Regions from separate parts of the Mesobacillus sp. ABV4_180 genome, predicted to be linked through region 2. Evidence: predicted binding sites of a transcription regulator. Region 2 holds the regulator's gene; the other holds the start of a gene.
The links. The regulator LexA, encoded in region 2, represses DNA repair genes until DNA is damaged. The targets are predictions, from matches to a motif close to CGAACATATGTTCG.
Positions count from the first base shown of each region.

Region 1: the regulator LexA is predicted to act here: its motif matches at 4,444-4,457, upstream of ACXAEA_RS08640 (Y-family DNA polymerase).

Region 1 covers NZ_JBSWTJ010000001.1:1,724,847-1,732,498, forward strand. Annotated here, with positions in the region: gene ACXAEA_RS08615 (MBL fold metallo-hydrolase) at 345-1,310, shown strand; gene ACXAEA_RS08620 (SDR family NAD(P)-dependent oxidoreductase) at 1,322-2,113, shown strand; gene ACXAEA_RS08625 (sigma-70 family RNA polymerase sigma factor) at 2,222-2,743, shown strand; gene ACXAEA_RS08630 (DUF4179 domain-containing protein) at 2,736-4,079, shown strand; gene ACXAEA_RS08635 (YqzH family protein) at 4,115-4,306, opposite strand; gene ACXAEA_RS08640 (Y-family DNA polymerase) at 4,536-5,795, shown strand; gene ACXAEA_RS08645 (YolD-like family protein) at 5,817-6,155, shown strand; gene ACXAEA_RS08650 (CDGSH iron-sulfur domain-containing protein) at 6,218-6,433, opposite strand; gene ACXAEA_RS08655 (iron-sulfur cluster biosynthesis family protein) at 6,646-6,975, shown strand; gene ACXAEA_RS08660 (hypothetical protein) at 7,061-7,606, shown strand.
Region 2 covers NZ_JBSWTJ010000001.1:2,865,730-2,873,381, forward strand. Annotated here, with positions in the region: gene ACXAEA_RS14740 (YneB family resolvase-like protein) at 1-578, opposite strand, end outside; gene yneA (cell division suppressor protein YneA) at 605-919, opposite strand; gene lexA (transcriptional repressor LexA) at 1,074-1,697, shown strand; gene ACXAEA_RS14755 (DUF3934 family protein) at 1,767-1,925, opposite strand; gene ACXAEA_RS14760 (hypothetical protein) at 2,135-2,371, shown strand; partial or broken gene ACXAEA_RS14765 (ATP-dependent DNA helicase) at 2,443-4,370, opposite strand; gene ACXAEA_RS14770 (hypothetical protein) at 4,544-5,068, shown strand; gene ACXAEA_RS14775 (GNAT family N-acetyltransferase) at 5,086-5,613, shown strand; gene ACXAEA_RS14780 (YfjL-like protein) at 5,718-6,002, shown strand; gene ACXAEA_RS14785 (hypothetical protein) at 6,016-6,396, opposite strand; gene ACXAEA_RS14790 (hypothetical protein) at 6,393-6,812, opposite strand; gene ACXAEA_RS14795 (hypothetical protein) at 6,903-7,100, shown strand; gene ACXAEA_RS14800 (GNAT family N-acetyltransferase) at 7,641-7,652, opposite strand, start outside.

The sequences.
Region 1 (7,652 bases), 1.1 Mb from region 2:
GCTTGCAAGGTAGGGTTCAACATGAAGAGGGCAGCGGAGCCTTTCAGCCGGTGGACTCCACTCTCTGTTACCATTCCTGTCTACTCGTCTTGCTCAAGTGCTGTTGTTTGATTGAAATTTTAATAGTGATTATGCAAGAAGGACAACCCTATTGTCAAGAGGGCAAATAATTAATTTTTAGTTTTTTCTGAAAACAAAAAGTGAAAATAATGACAATTGCCAGCTTTAGGGGTAAACTTAATTTTATATTGAAAAAATACCGGTAATCTTAAAAATAAACACTTACATAAACAAACAAGCGGTTTACCTTATATAAAAATAATGTTTCGAGGTGTATAGTCCAAATGGCAGAATGGAAAGAAGGAATTGCCAAACTGACATTGCCGACACCTTTTCCTGTCGGCGATGTCAATGCTTACTTAATAAAAGGGGACAGGCTGACACTCGTTGATGCCGGTACGAAGACGGAGGAGTCCTGGGAATCTTTCAAGTCCCAGTTGGCGGATTTAAAGCTGAATCCGGCGGATATCGAGCAGGTGATTCTGACGCACGACCATCCGGACCATGTTGGGATGCTGGATTATTTTTCTCCTGGACTTGAAGTTCATGGCCATCCCCTGAACGAACGGTGGATTAACAGGACTCCTGAATTTGCGCAGGAACATCAACAGTTTTATGAGAAATTCTTTCTGCAAACAGGCATTCCTGAGAGGTATTTTATGCCTTCGATGAAAGTGATGAAAAATACTTTGGTATTTTCATGCAATCGCTCATTATCTGGAACTATTCTTGAAAATGATATCCCGCCGGCACTGCCAGGATGGAGGGTGATTGAGACACCCGGACACGCACAAAGCCATATCGTCCTCTTGCGTGAGAAGGATGGCACCATGATTGCCGGTGATACAATCCTTGCAGGGATCTCGCCAAACCCGCTGCTGGAGCCGCCGCTTCCAGGTGAACCGGAGAGGCCAAAACCGCTGGTCCAATATAATGCGTCCCTAAAAAAATTGCAGCAATATCCGATTGGTCTCGTATACACGGGTCATGGAACGGAGATAACAGAATTGCACAGCCTGATCGAAAAGCGGATTGCCCGTCAGCATGATCGGGCGATGCAGGTAAGGGGTATGCTGGAAGGCAGGGAGCTCACTGTATTTGAGGTTTGCAAACTACTATTCCCTACTGTCTATGAACGCGAATTGAATTTAACCATTTCCGAAACAGTCGGACAGCTTGATTATTTACAATCCCTTGGCACCCTTTCAGTCAGGGAGGAAGGGAAAACCTTCGTTTATACAGCCAAATGAGGTGAACTGCAATGCAATCATTAAAAGGAAAAAATATAATTATTACGGGTGCTTCCGGAGGGATCGGGGCTGAAATTGCCAGGCTTTGTGCTGCGCGTGGAGCGAATCTAGTCCTCCTTGCCCGTGGCAATGATAAACTTGAGGTTTTAAAAGCGGAATTACAAGCAAAATACGCCATCAATGTCCATGCTCAGAAGCTTGATGTATCGGATACTGATTCAATCAAGGCCGTGTTCTCCCAAGTTCTAACTGAAATTAGACATGTTGATATTCTAGTCAATAATGCTGGCTTTGGTATTTTCGACTTCGCCCACGAAGCGAAAATCGAAGATATCAAATCGATGTTTGACGTCAATGTTGTAGGTTTGATGGCCTGCACAGCCATGGTGCTGCCAGGGATGAAGATAAGGCGAAGCGGCCATATCATCAATATCGCTTCCCAGGCCGGCAAGATTGCTACGCCGAAATCCAGCGTCTATTCGGCAACTAAGCATGCGGTGCTTGGATATACGAACAGTCTGCGCATGGAGGTTGCGGATGATAATATTTTTGTTACGTCTGTAAATCCAGGGCCGATTGAAACGAATTTCTTTAACATCGCAGATAAACAGGGCAACTACGTAAAAAATGTAAAAAAATTCATGCTAAAACCAGAATATGTTGCCAGCCAGGTAGTCGGCAGGATGCTGACTGGAACAAGGGAAATCAATCTGCCGCGCTGGATGAATGCAGGCAGCATATTCTACACTTTATTTCCGCGGGCATTTGAGCTTTTTGGAAAGAAGGCTTTTAACCAAAAATAGTTTTTTAAAGACCGCCCAAAATATTTTTTTGGCGGTTTTTTTAATCTTTTAAAACTTTTTTTCGCCTTACAGGTCTAATAGATAGATACAAAGTCAGGGGGAGACATTTTGGAGCTTCAGGAATTGGTACGCAGGGCGAAGAAAGGCGATGAAGCGGCATTTTACGAATTGATGCAGCTTCATAAAGTACGCCTATACCGGATCGCCCTCAGTTACTTGAAAAATAGCGAGGATGCAGTCGAAGCGCTGCAGGAGGTTACGTACAGGGCTTTCCGCTCGATCCGCAAGGTGAAGGACCCGCAATACTTTACGACTTGGCTGACAAGGATCCTGTTAAACTATTGCAATGATGAATTGAAGAAGAAGCAGCGTATACTTGTCAGCGATGATCTAATCAGCCTGATGGGGGCCGAGCATCAGTCCAGCTGGCTCGAGGTGGAGGAAGTCATCGGAAAGCTCGATTCCAAAACAAGGCAGGTCATCGAATTGAAGTATGTGCATGATTTTAAAATCAAGGAAATCGCTGAAATTCTTGAATGTCCTGAAGGCACAGTGAAGACATGGCTTAATAAAGGGCTGAAGGAACTTCGCGGACAGCTCGAAGATAAGGGGGGATTGGGCTATGCTTAATGCCGAGGAAAAAAAGCTGACAAAGGCCCAGGCCGCACTTGAGAATATTGAAGTTCCTGAATTTCAGCTTGACGCGGCGATTGCTGCCGGAATCAGCCAGGGGAAAAGGAAAAAGAAGAAAAACCTATTTTTTATGAGAACATTCGCGTCAGCAGCCATCCTGATTTTTGCTTTTACAGCGATGCTCAGGACCTCAGAAACATTTGCTTCGTATGTCACCTTAATACCGGGGATGGAGAAGATTGTTGAGCTTGTGCGTTTCGACAAAGGATTGACATCAGCCGTCGAAAATGACTTCGCACAAAAAATCGATGTATCAGATGAACATGACGGCCTTAAGGTCACATTAGATTCGGTGATTGTAGACGAACAGATGATGGTGCTGTTTTATAAGATTGACTCTTCAGGAGGGCATAAGGAAATCTCGGTTGAAAACTTGAGGATGACCGACAGTGCAGGGAATAACATAGAAGAAACAGTGTCTTCTTTTGGCGGATGGATAGATGACGCACAAAATAACGAGCAGCTGCTTCAGGCAACCTATGAATTTTATGAGAATAATCTGCCAGAAAACTTGAAGCTGAGTATCGAGCTAGCTGAAGGAAGAACAGAAGATGGTAAGCCTCTGACTAAGCTTGCTGATACATGGGTGCTCCCATTCTCGATCGACAAGGATGCCTTCAAGGATAAAAAAGAAATAGTTGAAGTAAATGAAACAGTCGAATTCGAAGGACAGAAAATCACTGTCGAAAAAGTATCGATCTACCCAACAAGGATTGGTGTAACTGTCCATTTTGATAAGAGTAATTCAAAGCGAATTTTTGGATTTGAGGATTTGAGACTCGTTGATGAAACGGGAGGTGAGTGGGCAGCAATCACGAATGGAACAACATCTGTCTATTCTGATGCAGACACAAAAGAGTTTTATTTGCAGAGTAATTTTTTCAAGAAGCCAAAAGAGCTGTATCTTCGCTTTAATTCCTTGCGGGCAATTGATAAAAAGGAGCTTGAAATTATTGTTGATCCGGCTAAACTTGAAATCCTGAAGTCTCCAGATGACGGCAGATTGCTAAAGGTGGGCAGGGAGGAGAATCAATTGATGCTCACCTTCCGTAGGGGCTCTGAAGAAGAAAATATTTCTCTTGACCAGGCAGTTGACCAAAACGGCGGGAAAATCGGTGATGGCTCACAAGCTGTCAGATGGAGCGGCGAAGAAGAATTTGTTGAATTCTTGATTCCCTATTTCGGTGAAGAAGCAGCATCAGGACCGATTACCTTAAAGCTGAATGACTACCCCGCAACAATCAAAGGTGAAGCAAATATCAGATTAAAATAATCGAAAGGCTGTCCTCAAAAGGGCAGCCTTTGCTCTTACGTTGCCAAAAATTCATAAACGGCATCATGGATGATTTCATGCAAGTCCGCCTCAGGTTCTTCGCTCTTTAGTTCCAAAATCTTTTCATATAAACCCTCGAATTCTGCCTCGCCGAACGGCAGGGAGTCCTCATGCCGATATTGCACGAAGCACTTTTGGACCATTTTGCGAATGAGTTTTTTATCCATAAAAACAGCACCTCTCCCTTTTGATTATACTCAGAACTGCCGGCTGAAAACAGCCTTTTATAAAATTGTCCAGCCTTGGAATGACACACCATTTAAACCTTAATTAAGTCAGTCCGCCGCAAAATTTCCATTGAAACCGAACGCATATTCGCTTATTATTATGGGTATAATGAAATAGAACGGATGTTCTTAATGTCAGCAGGCAGTCTGCAGAAGGGAGGAGGGAATATTGGTGGATTACAGCGAAATGCCGCAAAATAAGATTCTGTGCGTGGATATGAAGAGCTTTTATGCGAGCTGTTCCGCCGTGATGCTCGGCCTTGATCCTCTTGACTGCTACTTGGCTGTCGTCGGGAATCTCGATCGCCCGGGTAGCGTTGTCCTGGCCGCTTCCCCCCGCTTGAAAAAGGAGTTTGGCATCAAGACCGGGTCACGAAAGTTTGAAATTCCCGATAATCCGCGAATAGTTGTCGTTGATCCGCAAATGTCAACGTACCTGCGAATTTCCACCGAAATTTCCCGCGTATTCAATCGCTATGTCCCGAAGGAAGCGATCCATACTTACAGTGTCGATGAAAGCTTCATTAAAGTCGATGGAGCTTCAAAACTTTGGGGCGACGCTGCTTCAATCGCAAAAAAAATCAAAGATGACATTGAGCGCGAGTTCCAGCTCCCGTGTGCAATCGGGATTGGCCCGAACATGCTGATGTCGAAGCTGTGTCTTGATCTTGATGCAAAGAATAAAGGAATTGCCGAATGGACCTATGACGATGTTCAGACGAAGCTGTGGAGTGTCTCGCCGCTCAGGGAAATGTGGGGGATTGGCCGCCGCGTTGAAAAAACACTGAACAGCATGGGGATTTTCACAGTCGGGCAGCTGGCCCGTTATGACCTTGAAAAATTGGAGAAAAAATTCGGCATCATGGGCAATCAGCTGTACTGGCATGCATGGGGAATCGATTTTTCGGATATCGGAGCACCGATCATGGAAGGGCAGGTCAGCTTTGGAAAGAGCCAGATTTTGCTCCGGGATTATAAGGAAGAAGAGGAAATCAAACATGTCATCCTCGAAATGTGCGAAGAAGTCGCACGCAGGGCAAGGAGCCATGGAAAAGCAGGCCGGACAATCAGCTTTGGGATTGGCTACAGCCAGGATGAATTTGGAGGAGGCTTCCACCGCTCAAGGACGATTGAGGAACCAACCAATATTACGATGGACCTGTATCGTGTCTGCCTTGAGCTTTTTGCCGAGAATTATACAGGAAAAACGGTGCGCAGCATTTCGATTTCCCTCGGTAATCTTGTCGCCGACAGTGAATTCCAATTGAATTTATTTGAAAAAAACGGCTGGAAAAAGAAAGAGCTGGGCTATGCGATGGACCGGATTCGCAGCCGATACGGATCAGCCGCTCTCCTAAGGGCCGTTTCCTATACGGCCGCCGGCACAGCAAGACATCGTGCGGCCCTGGTTGGCGGGCATAAAGGCTGATAGAAGAAGGGAGGAATCAAGATGATTCGTGACCGCGGAAGAATCAAGTGGACGTCCATGATGCTTCCTGAACATGTAAAAATGCTGCGCGACTGGGCACAGGAAGACGGATACGAAAAAGAAAAACAGCTGGATGAACAGCAGCTTGAACAATTGAATGAAACGATCCTCGAAGCGATGGAGTACAATCGCCCGCTCAGCATAACCTATTACCGGCAGAGGAAGTACGAATTGGTGATCGGGAAAATCCATTACTGGAATGAGCTCGGGCAGAAACTCCATATCGTTGACAGGTTCGAGGAAATCCACCGCATCGACATTTCGGCTATTGCCGATGTCAGGCTTGCGGATGAATGGTAGCCTATTTTAGTCAACGAATCCCCATGAAAAAGAGCAATGGAACGACCATTGCCCTCAATGAATTATTCTGTTTCTTCCGTTTGCGGTGCACGCACGATCGACTCGAATTTCCCTTTATGGGAAGCGTCGCAGAACGGCATGTTTTTGCTCATACCGCAGCGGCAAAGCGAGAAAGCCGGCTTAGTCTCATACTTATTGCCGGCACCATCCAACAACTCAACATCGCCGGTAATTCTTATTGAACCATTATCATTTACTTTAATCGTTACTTTTGACAAAAAAACACTCCTTTCATATTGTCACAATTATCTTTGATAGTAAAAGCTTTCCAGAGAAATTGCAAGGTTATTTTGAAATGAACACAAGGGCTCCGAAACGAAATATTGATCATGGTATGTTAAAATGAAGGCTCAATTTAAGCTAAGGTTGATTTTTGGTCCACTTTTGATTGGAGCGAACAGACCTGAAAACCAGCAAGGAGGTGCAAGTCATGAAATTAAAAATCACCGACGCAGCATCAAAAAAACTGCAGGAAAAAATTTCAGAAAAAAAAGGATTTGTAAAACTGAAATATGATATTGATGGCTGCGGCTGTGCAGTGAATGGTGTAGCTGCCCTTTGGCTTGAAAGTAAACGGGATGAGGATGAAAATCAAATAGAAACGGGCAGCATTCCCGTCTATATTGAAAAAGCAAGAGAAGTCTTTTTTGATGAGGAAATGACGCTTGACTACAAGGATACGACAGGTTGTTTCCAATTAAAAAGTCCAAATGAATATTTGAACCCAAGAATGAGCTTTTACGATAAAACGAGTGTATGAGTTTACAAAAAATTGAAAAAAAGGTTAAATAAGAGAGAAGGTTGTAGATATACATAGAAGTTTGGTGAGAAGGCAGGGGATAGAGATGGCGAAATTGCGAAAAGCAGCGATACTGGTGATGTGCATGTTAATGCTGTCTGCGTGCGCGTACAGGACTGCAGGAGAAGCAATCCAAAATGGAATTCCGTTCAACATCAAACAGTTGGTCCACAAGGAAAAGGTAGAGGATGGCTGGCTCGTCTTTTACACAACAGAACAAAAGGAAGGCTCCAACACATTCGACGCACTGGCAGTCGCCTATATTAAGGGCAGCGAAAAAGAAGGCTGGGAAAATGCAGGGCATAACCACTGGACTTATTATAAAAATGATTTTATGATCCTGTATGCAGACACATTCACAGCCTTTAATGAAGATGGGAAATTGGATGCAAAAATTCCTGTGATCTTCGGAAAAATCGTCAACCCGAACATTAAGACAATAGAAGCGGCGGGAGCTGACGGCAAGTTTACGAAAATAGAAATCTTTGAAAAAGAAAACGAACGTTATTATTATGATATTGGCGAGTATAAACAAGTCAGGGCACTCGACGCCGAGGGCAAAGAAATTGATCGCCAGGGTGAAAAGCAGTAAAGGGAAAGGATGGCTCCGGGATGAGCCATCCTTTTTTCTGTGGTCA
Region 2 (7,652 bases):
AATCCTCTAAGAGTGGCAGCAATATCTGCAAAAGTCAGGCCGTTATTGCGAAGTTTCACAATTTCTTCAATCGGCATTTCCTTGCGCTCCCTGCCTGCATGATCCCCTTGGTTTTTCAAATTCCGCTGAGGCTTGTATCCTTGATCAATCGCCCGTTTCATTCCGCGCTTTATTTTAATGTTGTGGATCTTTCGTTGATATTCCTCAACCATGCTGACAATCTGCAGCACCATGGAATCCGAATCAGAAAGCTGCAGTTCCCCATGGTGTGATATGCTGTATAACTTAACATGCTCTTTCAAAATACAGTGAAGGATCGCGACCTTCGCATTTCCTCTTCCAAGACGTGTCTCATCCTGGATGAGCAGGGCACCGATGGTCTTGTCCTTAATCAGTTCCAGCAACTCCAAGATGCCTTCCCTATCAAGGTCATAACCACTAGCCTGTTCCTTAATGATGCCTGCTACTTCGAATCCATACTCTCCTGCCAGACGAAGCAATTCTTCCTCCTGCCTGGCGAGCGATGTCTCTTGTGTTTCCTTTGTTGTGCTAACCCGGCAATATATAATTGCTTTCATGTTGTCACCTTATTTCTAATTACTATTTATCTTTCAGCTCCGGCAATCTGTGTAGGTTCAAAATGTTCAGCCATGACAGGGATGACAAGTTCATCACCAGGATGGATCATTTGTCCGGCAATCCCGTTTTCCTTCTCTACCCAGCTGACGAACTCATTCTCCGATAGATTATGATCATGAGCAAAAGTTTCTGCAAGCTCCCATAAAGATTGCCCTTCTTCTATAGTAACAGTAATGTATGCATCCTCGTTATTTAAATGGAACTTAGCAACAAGTGAAAAAATCAAGCTGACAGCAAGCAGTATAATTGCGAAAGAATAGTTTTCCCATAGTTTCTTCATATCCAGCACCTCTTAACGAATATATGTTCGCTTTATTTGTTTTTATTATAAATCGAACATTTGTTTTGTGTCAACTCAAAATTCGAACTTATGTTTGTATCCGTGAGATGGACATGGTATAATAAGGACAAGAAATTATACGAGGTGCGTGAATATGACAAAATTATCAAAACGGCAGCAAGATATTTTTGAATTCATAAAAGGTGAAGTCAAGAAAAAAGGGTATCCACCATCCGTACGCGAAATCGGCGAAGCGGTCGGGCTAGCCTCAAGTTCCACAGTCCATGGCCATCTGGCAAGGCTCGAAAGCAAAGGTTTGATCCGCCGTGACCCAACTAAGCCGCGTGCAATAGAAATTTTGGATATCGAAGAGGATAGCCGAATCCCTAAATATAATGTAGTGAACGTACCTGTGGTCGGTAAGGTAACTGCCGGTATGCCAATCACGGCAATTGAAAATGTAGAGGAGTACTTCCCTCTTCCTGACCGTCTTGTTCCACATGATGAGCAAGTTTTCATGCTTGAAATTATGGGAGACAGTATGATTGAAGCCGGAATCCTTGATGGTGATTACGTAATCGTGAAGCAGCAGAAAACTGCGAACAACGGAGATATCGTTGTAGCGATGACAGAAGATGATGAAGCAACTGTAAAACGCTTCTTTAAGGAAAAGGACTACTTCAGATTGCAGCCGGAAAATTCAACGATGGATCCCATTATCCTTCGCAATGTTTCCATCCTTGGAAAAGTCATTGGTGTTTACCGTCATATGCACTAAAAAAGCAAGCGGCCTCCGCTTGCTTTTTTACATTCTATGAAACTCTTATTGGCGGTAAAAACCTGAACACTAGCTCTCGCTCGCTGCATTTGAATCCTTTTTATGCTTAACACCTTTACTTTTATATGGTTTGGCACTTTTTGCTTTATTCGCGCTCGACTGCCAGCGGTTCCAGCCTTTTTTGCCAGTGCCTCTTCCAGTCCCGCCCTTACTCTTTGCTTTACTCATTAAATCATCTCCAATGTTTTTCTGTTTTAATTTTTACCATTATTCTTGGTGCTTAACCTAAAGCAATATTCAATTATTGTGCAAAAAACATTTACCTAACTATGAGAACAGCACATTTATTGTATATTTAGGTTCCTACCCTATCATCTTGTCCCCTTGCACATAAGATATTGTGTACCACCAGTTGACAAGGGAAGGAGTTGATACAAATGGGATGCAATCGAAATAACAATGATGTAGCGGGCATCTTTTTCCCTAGCAGGGATCGAGATCGGGATCGGGATCGAGACCGCGATCGGGATAGAGTCCGGGCTACTGTTGATTTTGATGATCTTTGCCGTGCAGTTCGCCGTTGCTTGATCAATGATTTAGTTGCAGGTGCCCGTGATGATCGCGATGATGACAGGGACAGAAGGCGCCACCGGAGATGCGGCTGCGGTTTCTAATTTGAAAGTAGATAGCAAAAAGGAATCCCGAAAGATAAAGGTCTTTCGGGATTCTTTTTTAGCAATTCAGCTTATACCCATCTCACATTTTTGGTTGGAAGCACTTTTGAAATCTCTTCATAAAATAAATCATTCTGCCCTTTCGTCATCCATAAATGTACACTGCCATAATCCTGTGTTGTTCTTATTAAACGTCCCATGCCCTGTCTCAATCGCAAAAGCATATAGGGCAGGTCCACATCTGCCATAGCGTTCTTCGCATGTTTGCGCTTCGCCTGGAATACTGGGTCATGCGGAGGGAACGGAAGCGAAGAAATAATGACCTGGATCAATGATTCACCAGGCACATCCAGCCCTTCCCACAGACTGTATGAACAAAGAACTGTTGTCACGTTTCCCTGGAATTCCTTAACCGTTTCACTGATTTCACGATCCCCTTCAAAAAGGATGGAAAATGACCAATCTTGTCGATCAGCCCATTCTCTGAATCGCTTCATTTCTTGTAATGACGAAAACAGAACGAGTGACTTGCCAGTTTTGCTTCTAAGATCATTGCCGATTTGTGTCCATTTAGCATTCTCATCATCTTCAACACGGGCAAACATCTCCATCTGTTCTTCATAATCAAATGGTGAAGCAACTGTGAAAGAGGTATATTGTTCAATTCCAAGGCTTTTCGCTATATAGCTGAAATCTCCTGCCTTGGATAATGTTGCTGATGAGAACACAAACGGGATATTCTGGGCAAACACTTCTTTCTTTAAAATATCCTCAACCAGGCGCGGCATGATCACAAGTGAAGTCTGCACTTCATTTTCTTCAAGCCAGAAAATACCTTCATCATTTTTCAAGAAAATGGACAGTCCATATGTGAAGAACTCAAGATACTCCTCCATGATTTTTAAATGGTACTCATCAATCACGAACATCTCCGCGTCAAAGACTAACTGATCCATTAATTCACTTACTTTATTCTCAAGTGTTTGAGCTGTTTTCTTTATTCCCGGAAGCAAAGGCACTTCTTTACGACTTGAACCTTCGACAGCTTTCGAATTCTCGACAAGAAGGTCAAACCATGCATCATGAAGTTCGAGGATATCCTCGATCAAATAAAGCGATTCCTCCCTGACATCCTGGTGCATATATCCAGTCAGTACAGTAGTCAGGGTTTGTGAATTAAAACGGTAGGTCAGCCCTTTTTGTGCCGCAAACTCAAGCAAATGTCCTTCATCAAAAATGACTGTGCTCGCCTCAGGAAGCAAAGGCATTTGCCCTTCACGTTTGCGTGATTCTTTAGTCCAGACATGCTCCATATAAAAATCATGTGAGCATATGATCAAATCCCCGGCATGGCGGTAATAATCACGATTCAGTGTCTGGCCGCAGCGATGGCGCCAATTGCATGTTGAGCATTGTTGTAGGGGATCCCATGCCATCGATGACCATTTTTCATTCGTGACCCAAGGATATTCTTTTCGGTCGCCATAACGAGAGAATGAATTCATTGAAATTCCTTCATCGAAAATGAAATCTGGAAGCTGGTCATGGACATCGAGGATTTCCAAATCATCAGTCGTGTTCGAAAGATCATCAAGTTTCTTTACGCAAACATACTGCTCCCTCGCTTTTGCCAAACGTACGTCCACTTTTAGGCCCAATGCTATTTCAAGCTTTTCGATGTCTCCCCCTCTTTCACCAGCTGTTCAATCAGCGTTTCATCGGAACAGGAAACAATCGCAGGTTTTCCCATATAACGTGCGTACAAAATTGCATAAATCAGATAGACAAAGGTTTTGCCTGTGCCCACTCCTGCTTCAGCAAAAATGATCCCTTTATTTTTGAAGGCCTGTTCCACCTGGAACGCCATATAGATTTGTTCATCGCGGAGCTCGTAGCCTTTTTCAGGCAGAATATCGTAAAATACATCACCAATATAATCACCCAGTAAATCAAAAAATGTATCGTTTTTGGTAATGGTAAATGGAAGTTTATTTGTCATGCATGTTCTCCTCAAATATTAATGCCGGCAAAAAAGCCAGCTTTTATCATAACAGAAAATCAGCCTGTAAGTGAAAGAAATGATCAAATTAAACACTAACAAAAAATCACAAACAAAATTGGTATATTCTGCTAAAATAAATTCAGATACCAAAATAGGGAGTGATGTGACAGGTGAAACGCTTATTTTACATAAGTACTGTAATTATTACCGTATTACTTTTATTCAATCTTTATCAGTACAACAGAAATGCCGATTTCGAGAAACAATTAGGTTTTGATTATCAAAGAACTGTCCGTGATTCCATGTATGTATTGGAAGAAGGCAATCCTAAGCAGATGATCAAGACATTACAAGGAGAGGATGGCCAGTTCAGATTAGAAAGACATATTGGTGAACTGACTCTTTTGAGCAGAAAATTCCACATGATGAACGGTAAAATTTCGATGATTGGCGTTGTACTGGATTCAATTGTCAATGACTTCCATGAGCTGGCAAAAAACTTCAATAATGAAATGGATTATCACTATTACGAAAAAGCAATCACAAGCAAAACGCAGTTTCTCATAACACTACTAAATGAAATGGATTCGATATCAGGCGAAAATGAACGCCGCTATTATCGAGAATTCACAAATTCCGAATCAAAAACTTCTAATTTAGTTTGGATAGAATATAAGAAATTTGAAAAGAAATAAAAATTGGAGGAACACAAATGAAATATATGATTCGGCAGGAGACCACTAGAGACTTCCCTGGGATTCGGGAAGTTAATTTTCATGCTTTCAATGATCGGGATAATGAAGCACGTTTGGTTGAGCTTATTAGAGATTCAGAACAATTCATCCCTGAATTAAGCCTTGTCGCGGTAGATGAACATGAGGCGATTATCGGACATATCCTTTTCAGCACCATCGATCTTGTCACTGAAAACGGAAACATTCCGACAATAGGTCTTGCCCCTATGGCTGTAAAGCCCGGCTGCCAGAATTCAGGGATTGGCTCTTCCCTGGTAACGGAAGGATTAAAAGCAGCCAAATCTATGGGCCATAAACATGTGTTTGTACTTGGACATCCTAATTTTTACCCGAAATTTGGCTTTTCACCAGCAATTAAATTTGAGATCAATTCCCCCTTCCCTGTGCCTGACGAAGTATTCATGGCACTTGAACTAGAAAAAGGAGCACTGACGGGATTAAAAGGGAAAATTGAATATCCTCCTGCATTTAATTCCGTTAGCTGATTCTTAGTGAAAGTGCCAATGTGGCACTTTTATTTTTGTTTAAATAGTGTAATTTTACACTAAACGATAATATAATAGGTAAATGATAAACCACGAGGTGAAATATGAGACATAAATGCTGGTTCGTAGTACCTTTGTTGCTTTTGGTCTGTTTCTTCTATTTCTTTTTCAACGGAAACCCGTTATCCAGTTCAGAAGCAAACAAGCTTGCCAGAGATTTTCTTGAAGAACGTTACCCTAGAGTAGAATTCACGCTGAGCAATAATGGTTATTATCCTGGTGAAGGAACATACATTGTTGGATTCCGGTCATTGGATAAGGAAGTCTCTGGGTCTCTCGATGTAAGAAATGGTGTAATCAGATTTGAAGAAAATGGAGATGCTGAATGACTGCATCTCCATTTTAATTTTTTTTATGAATGAACATTAAGTCATAAAATGCAAAAGCAGTTGCCAGGCCAAGCGGCACGCCAAAATCCCAGTTACCTAAATCCTCTGGCCAGAAAAAATAATTCAACACCCATGATAACGCCATTAAGAATGCGAAGGCACCAATGAATTTCAAGATTCTCTTTCTAAAAGTACCCGACTTCATTTTCCTCATGTTCATAATAATGAGTAAAACCTGAAAGAGTGCATAGAGCATCATGAAGATGACAAAGCCAACAACAAATCTAAAGGCGTAAGGTGTATTCAAATCAATAAATATTATGTACATTGTAATGAGCAGCCCTACTATAAACAAGCTGAATAATATGATGTTAATCCACTTTTCTTTATTCACAAATCACCATCCAGCAGTTTGGATTTTAAAATCTGCACCTGCTCTTCATCTGTTAATCTGCCATACCCCTCATTTTCTTTTTCACTGATGATGGTCGCGGTCTCACCTTCAAACCAAATTCTGTATTGATACAATATTTCAGGCATATTCTTTTCTTCCTGAATAAAGAATGTGGCTACCACATCTTCCCGTCTTGCCATTTCAGGTTTTGTGTTCGGTTGCCATTCGATTTTTTCAAATGCTTGTTTAATAGGCATTAGCATTTCTTTTTTAGCTATGATTGTTTCTTCCCCATTTTTCGTCCCATCTGGAGAGATTTTTTGCACATCGATCCTTGTGAGCTCCGGTTTGAAATTACCGCTGCAGCCTGTAATGAATAACAGAAGAACGCTCAAGGATATCACAAACTTCCACATGTTTATTCCTCCGAAATAAGTAGTTTGCTCTAAACCTTCACCGTTTTTGATTTCCTTAATAAGTTATAAACAGAGAAAGGAGCTGTATTGATGGATATCCATTTTGATGAGCTAGTGCAGGATATGGTTATCGCTTTATTAGATATCATTGTTATTTTGCTTGTTGAAGATAATCCCATTTTGGCAGTTGCCCTGGTTGCCCTTATAAAATCTGTTACCAAAGACCACCTCATTAGGATTTTATTTATTTTAATGATTATCGCAATCGGGACGACAAAGGAAATCTAAGGTAACATGACCTCTGAAATCTTCCTCTGCAAAGTAATTTTGTGAAAACTCCCTTTGCACCAACCGTGTCCAGTCAGCACGATCACCAAACTTTCTTTTTAATACAAACTCACTCATACAACTCCCCCAATTTACTGGTAGTCAGCACAGTTTGTTGATTCAGTTGTTTCTGGAATCATTTATATCGTTGCCTTAAATAAGGTGGATTTTGATAAGTTAATATGTTGATATTAATAAATCTGAAACAGGCATCTGTTCGGACATTTCTGCGCGCCTTCTCTAGATTTTTGTCCGATGGAGACAGGTCTTCGGACGTTTTTGACTACCTTCTCCAGATTTTTGTCCAAAGGGTACATTTCTTCGGACTTTTCTGCGCGCCATCTTTAGATTTTTGTCCGATGGAGACAAGTCTTCGGACGTTTTTGACTACCTTCTCCAGATTTTGTCCAAAGGGTACCTAACTTCGGACATTTCTGCGCGCCTTCTCCAGATTTTTGTCCGAATACACCCGCTTTGGACATTTTTTCACAGAGTCATTGCCTAAAACTGCAG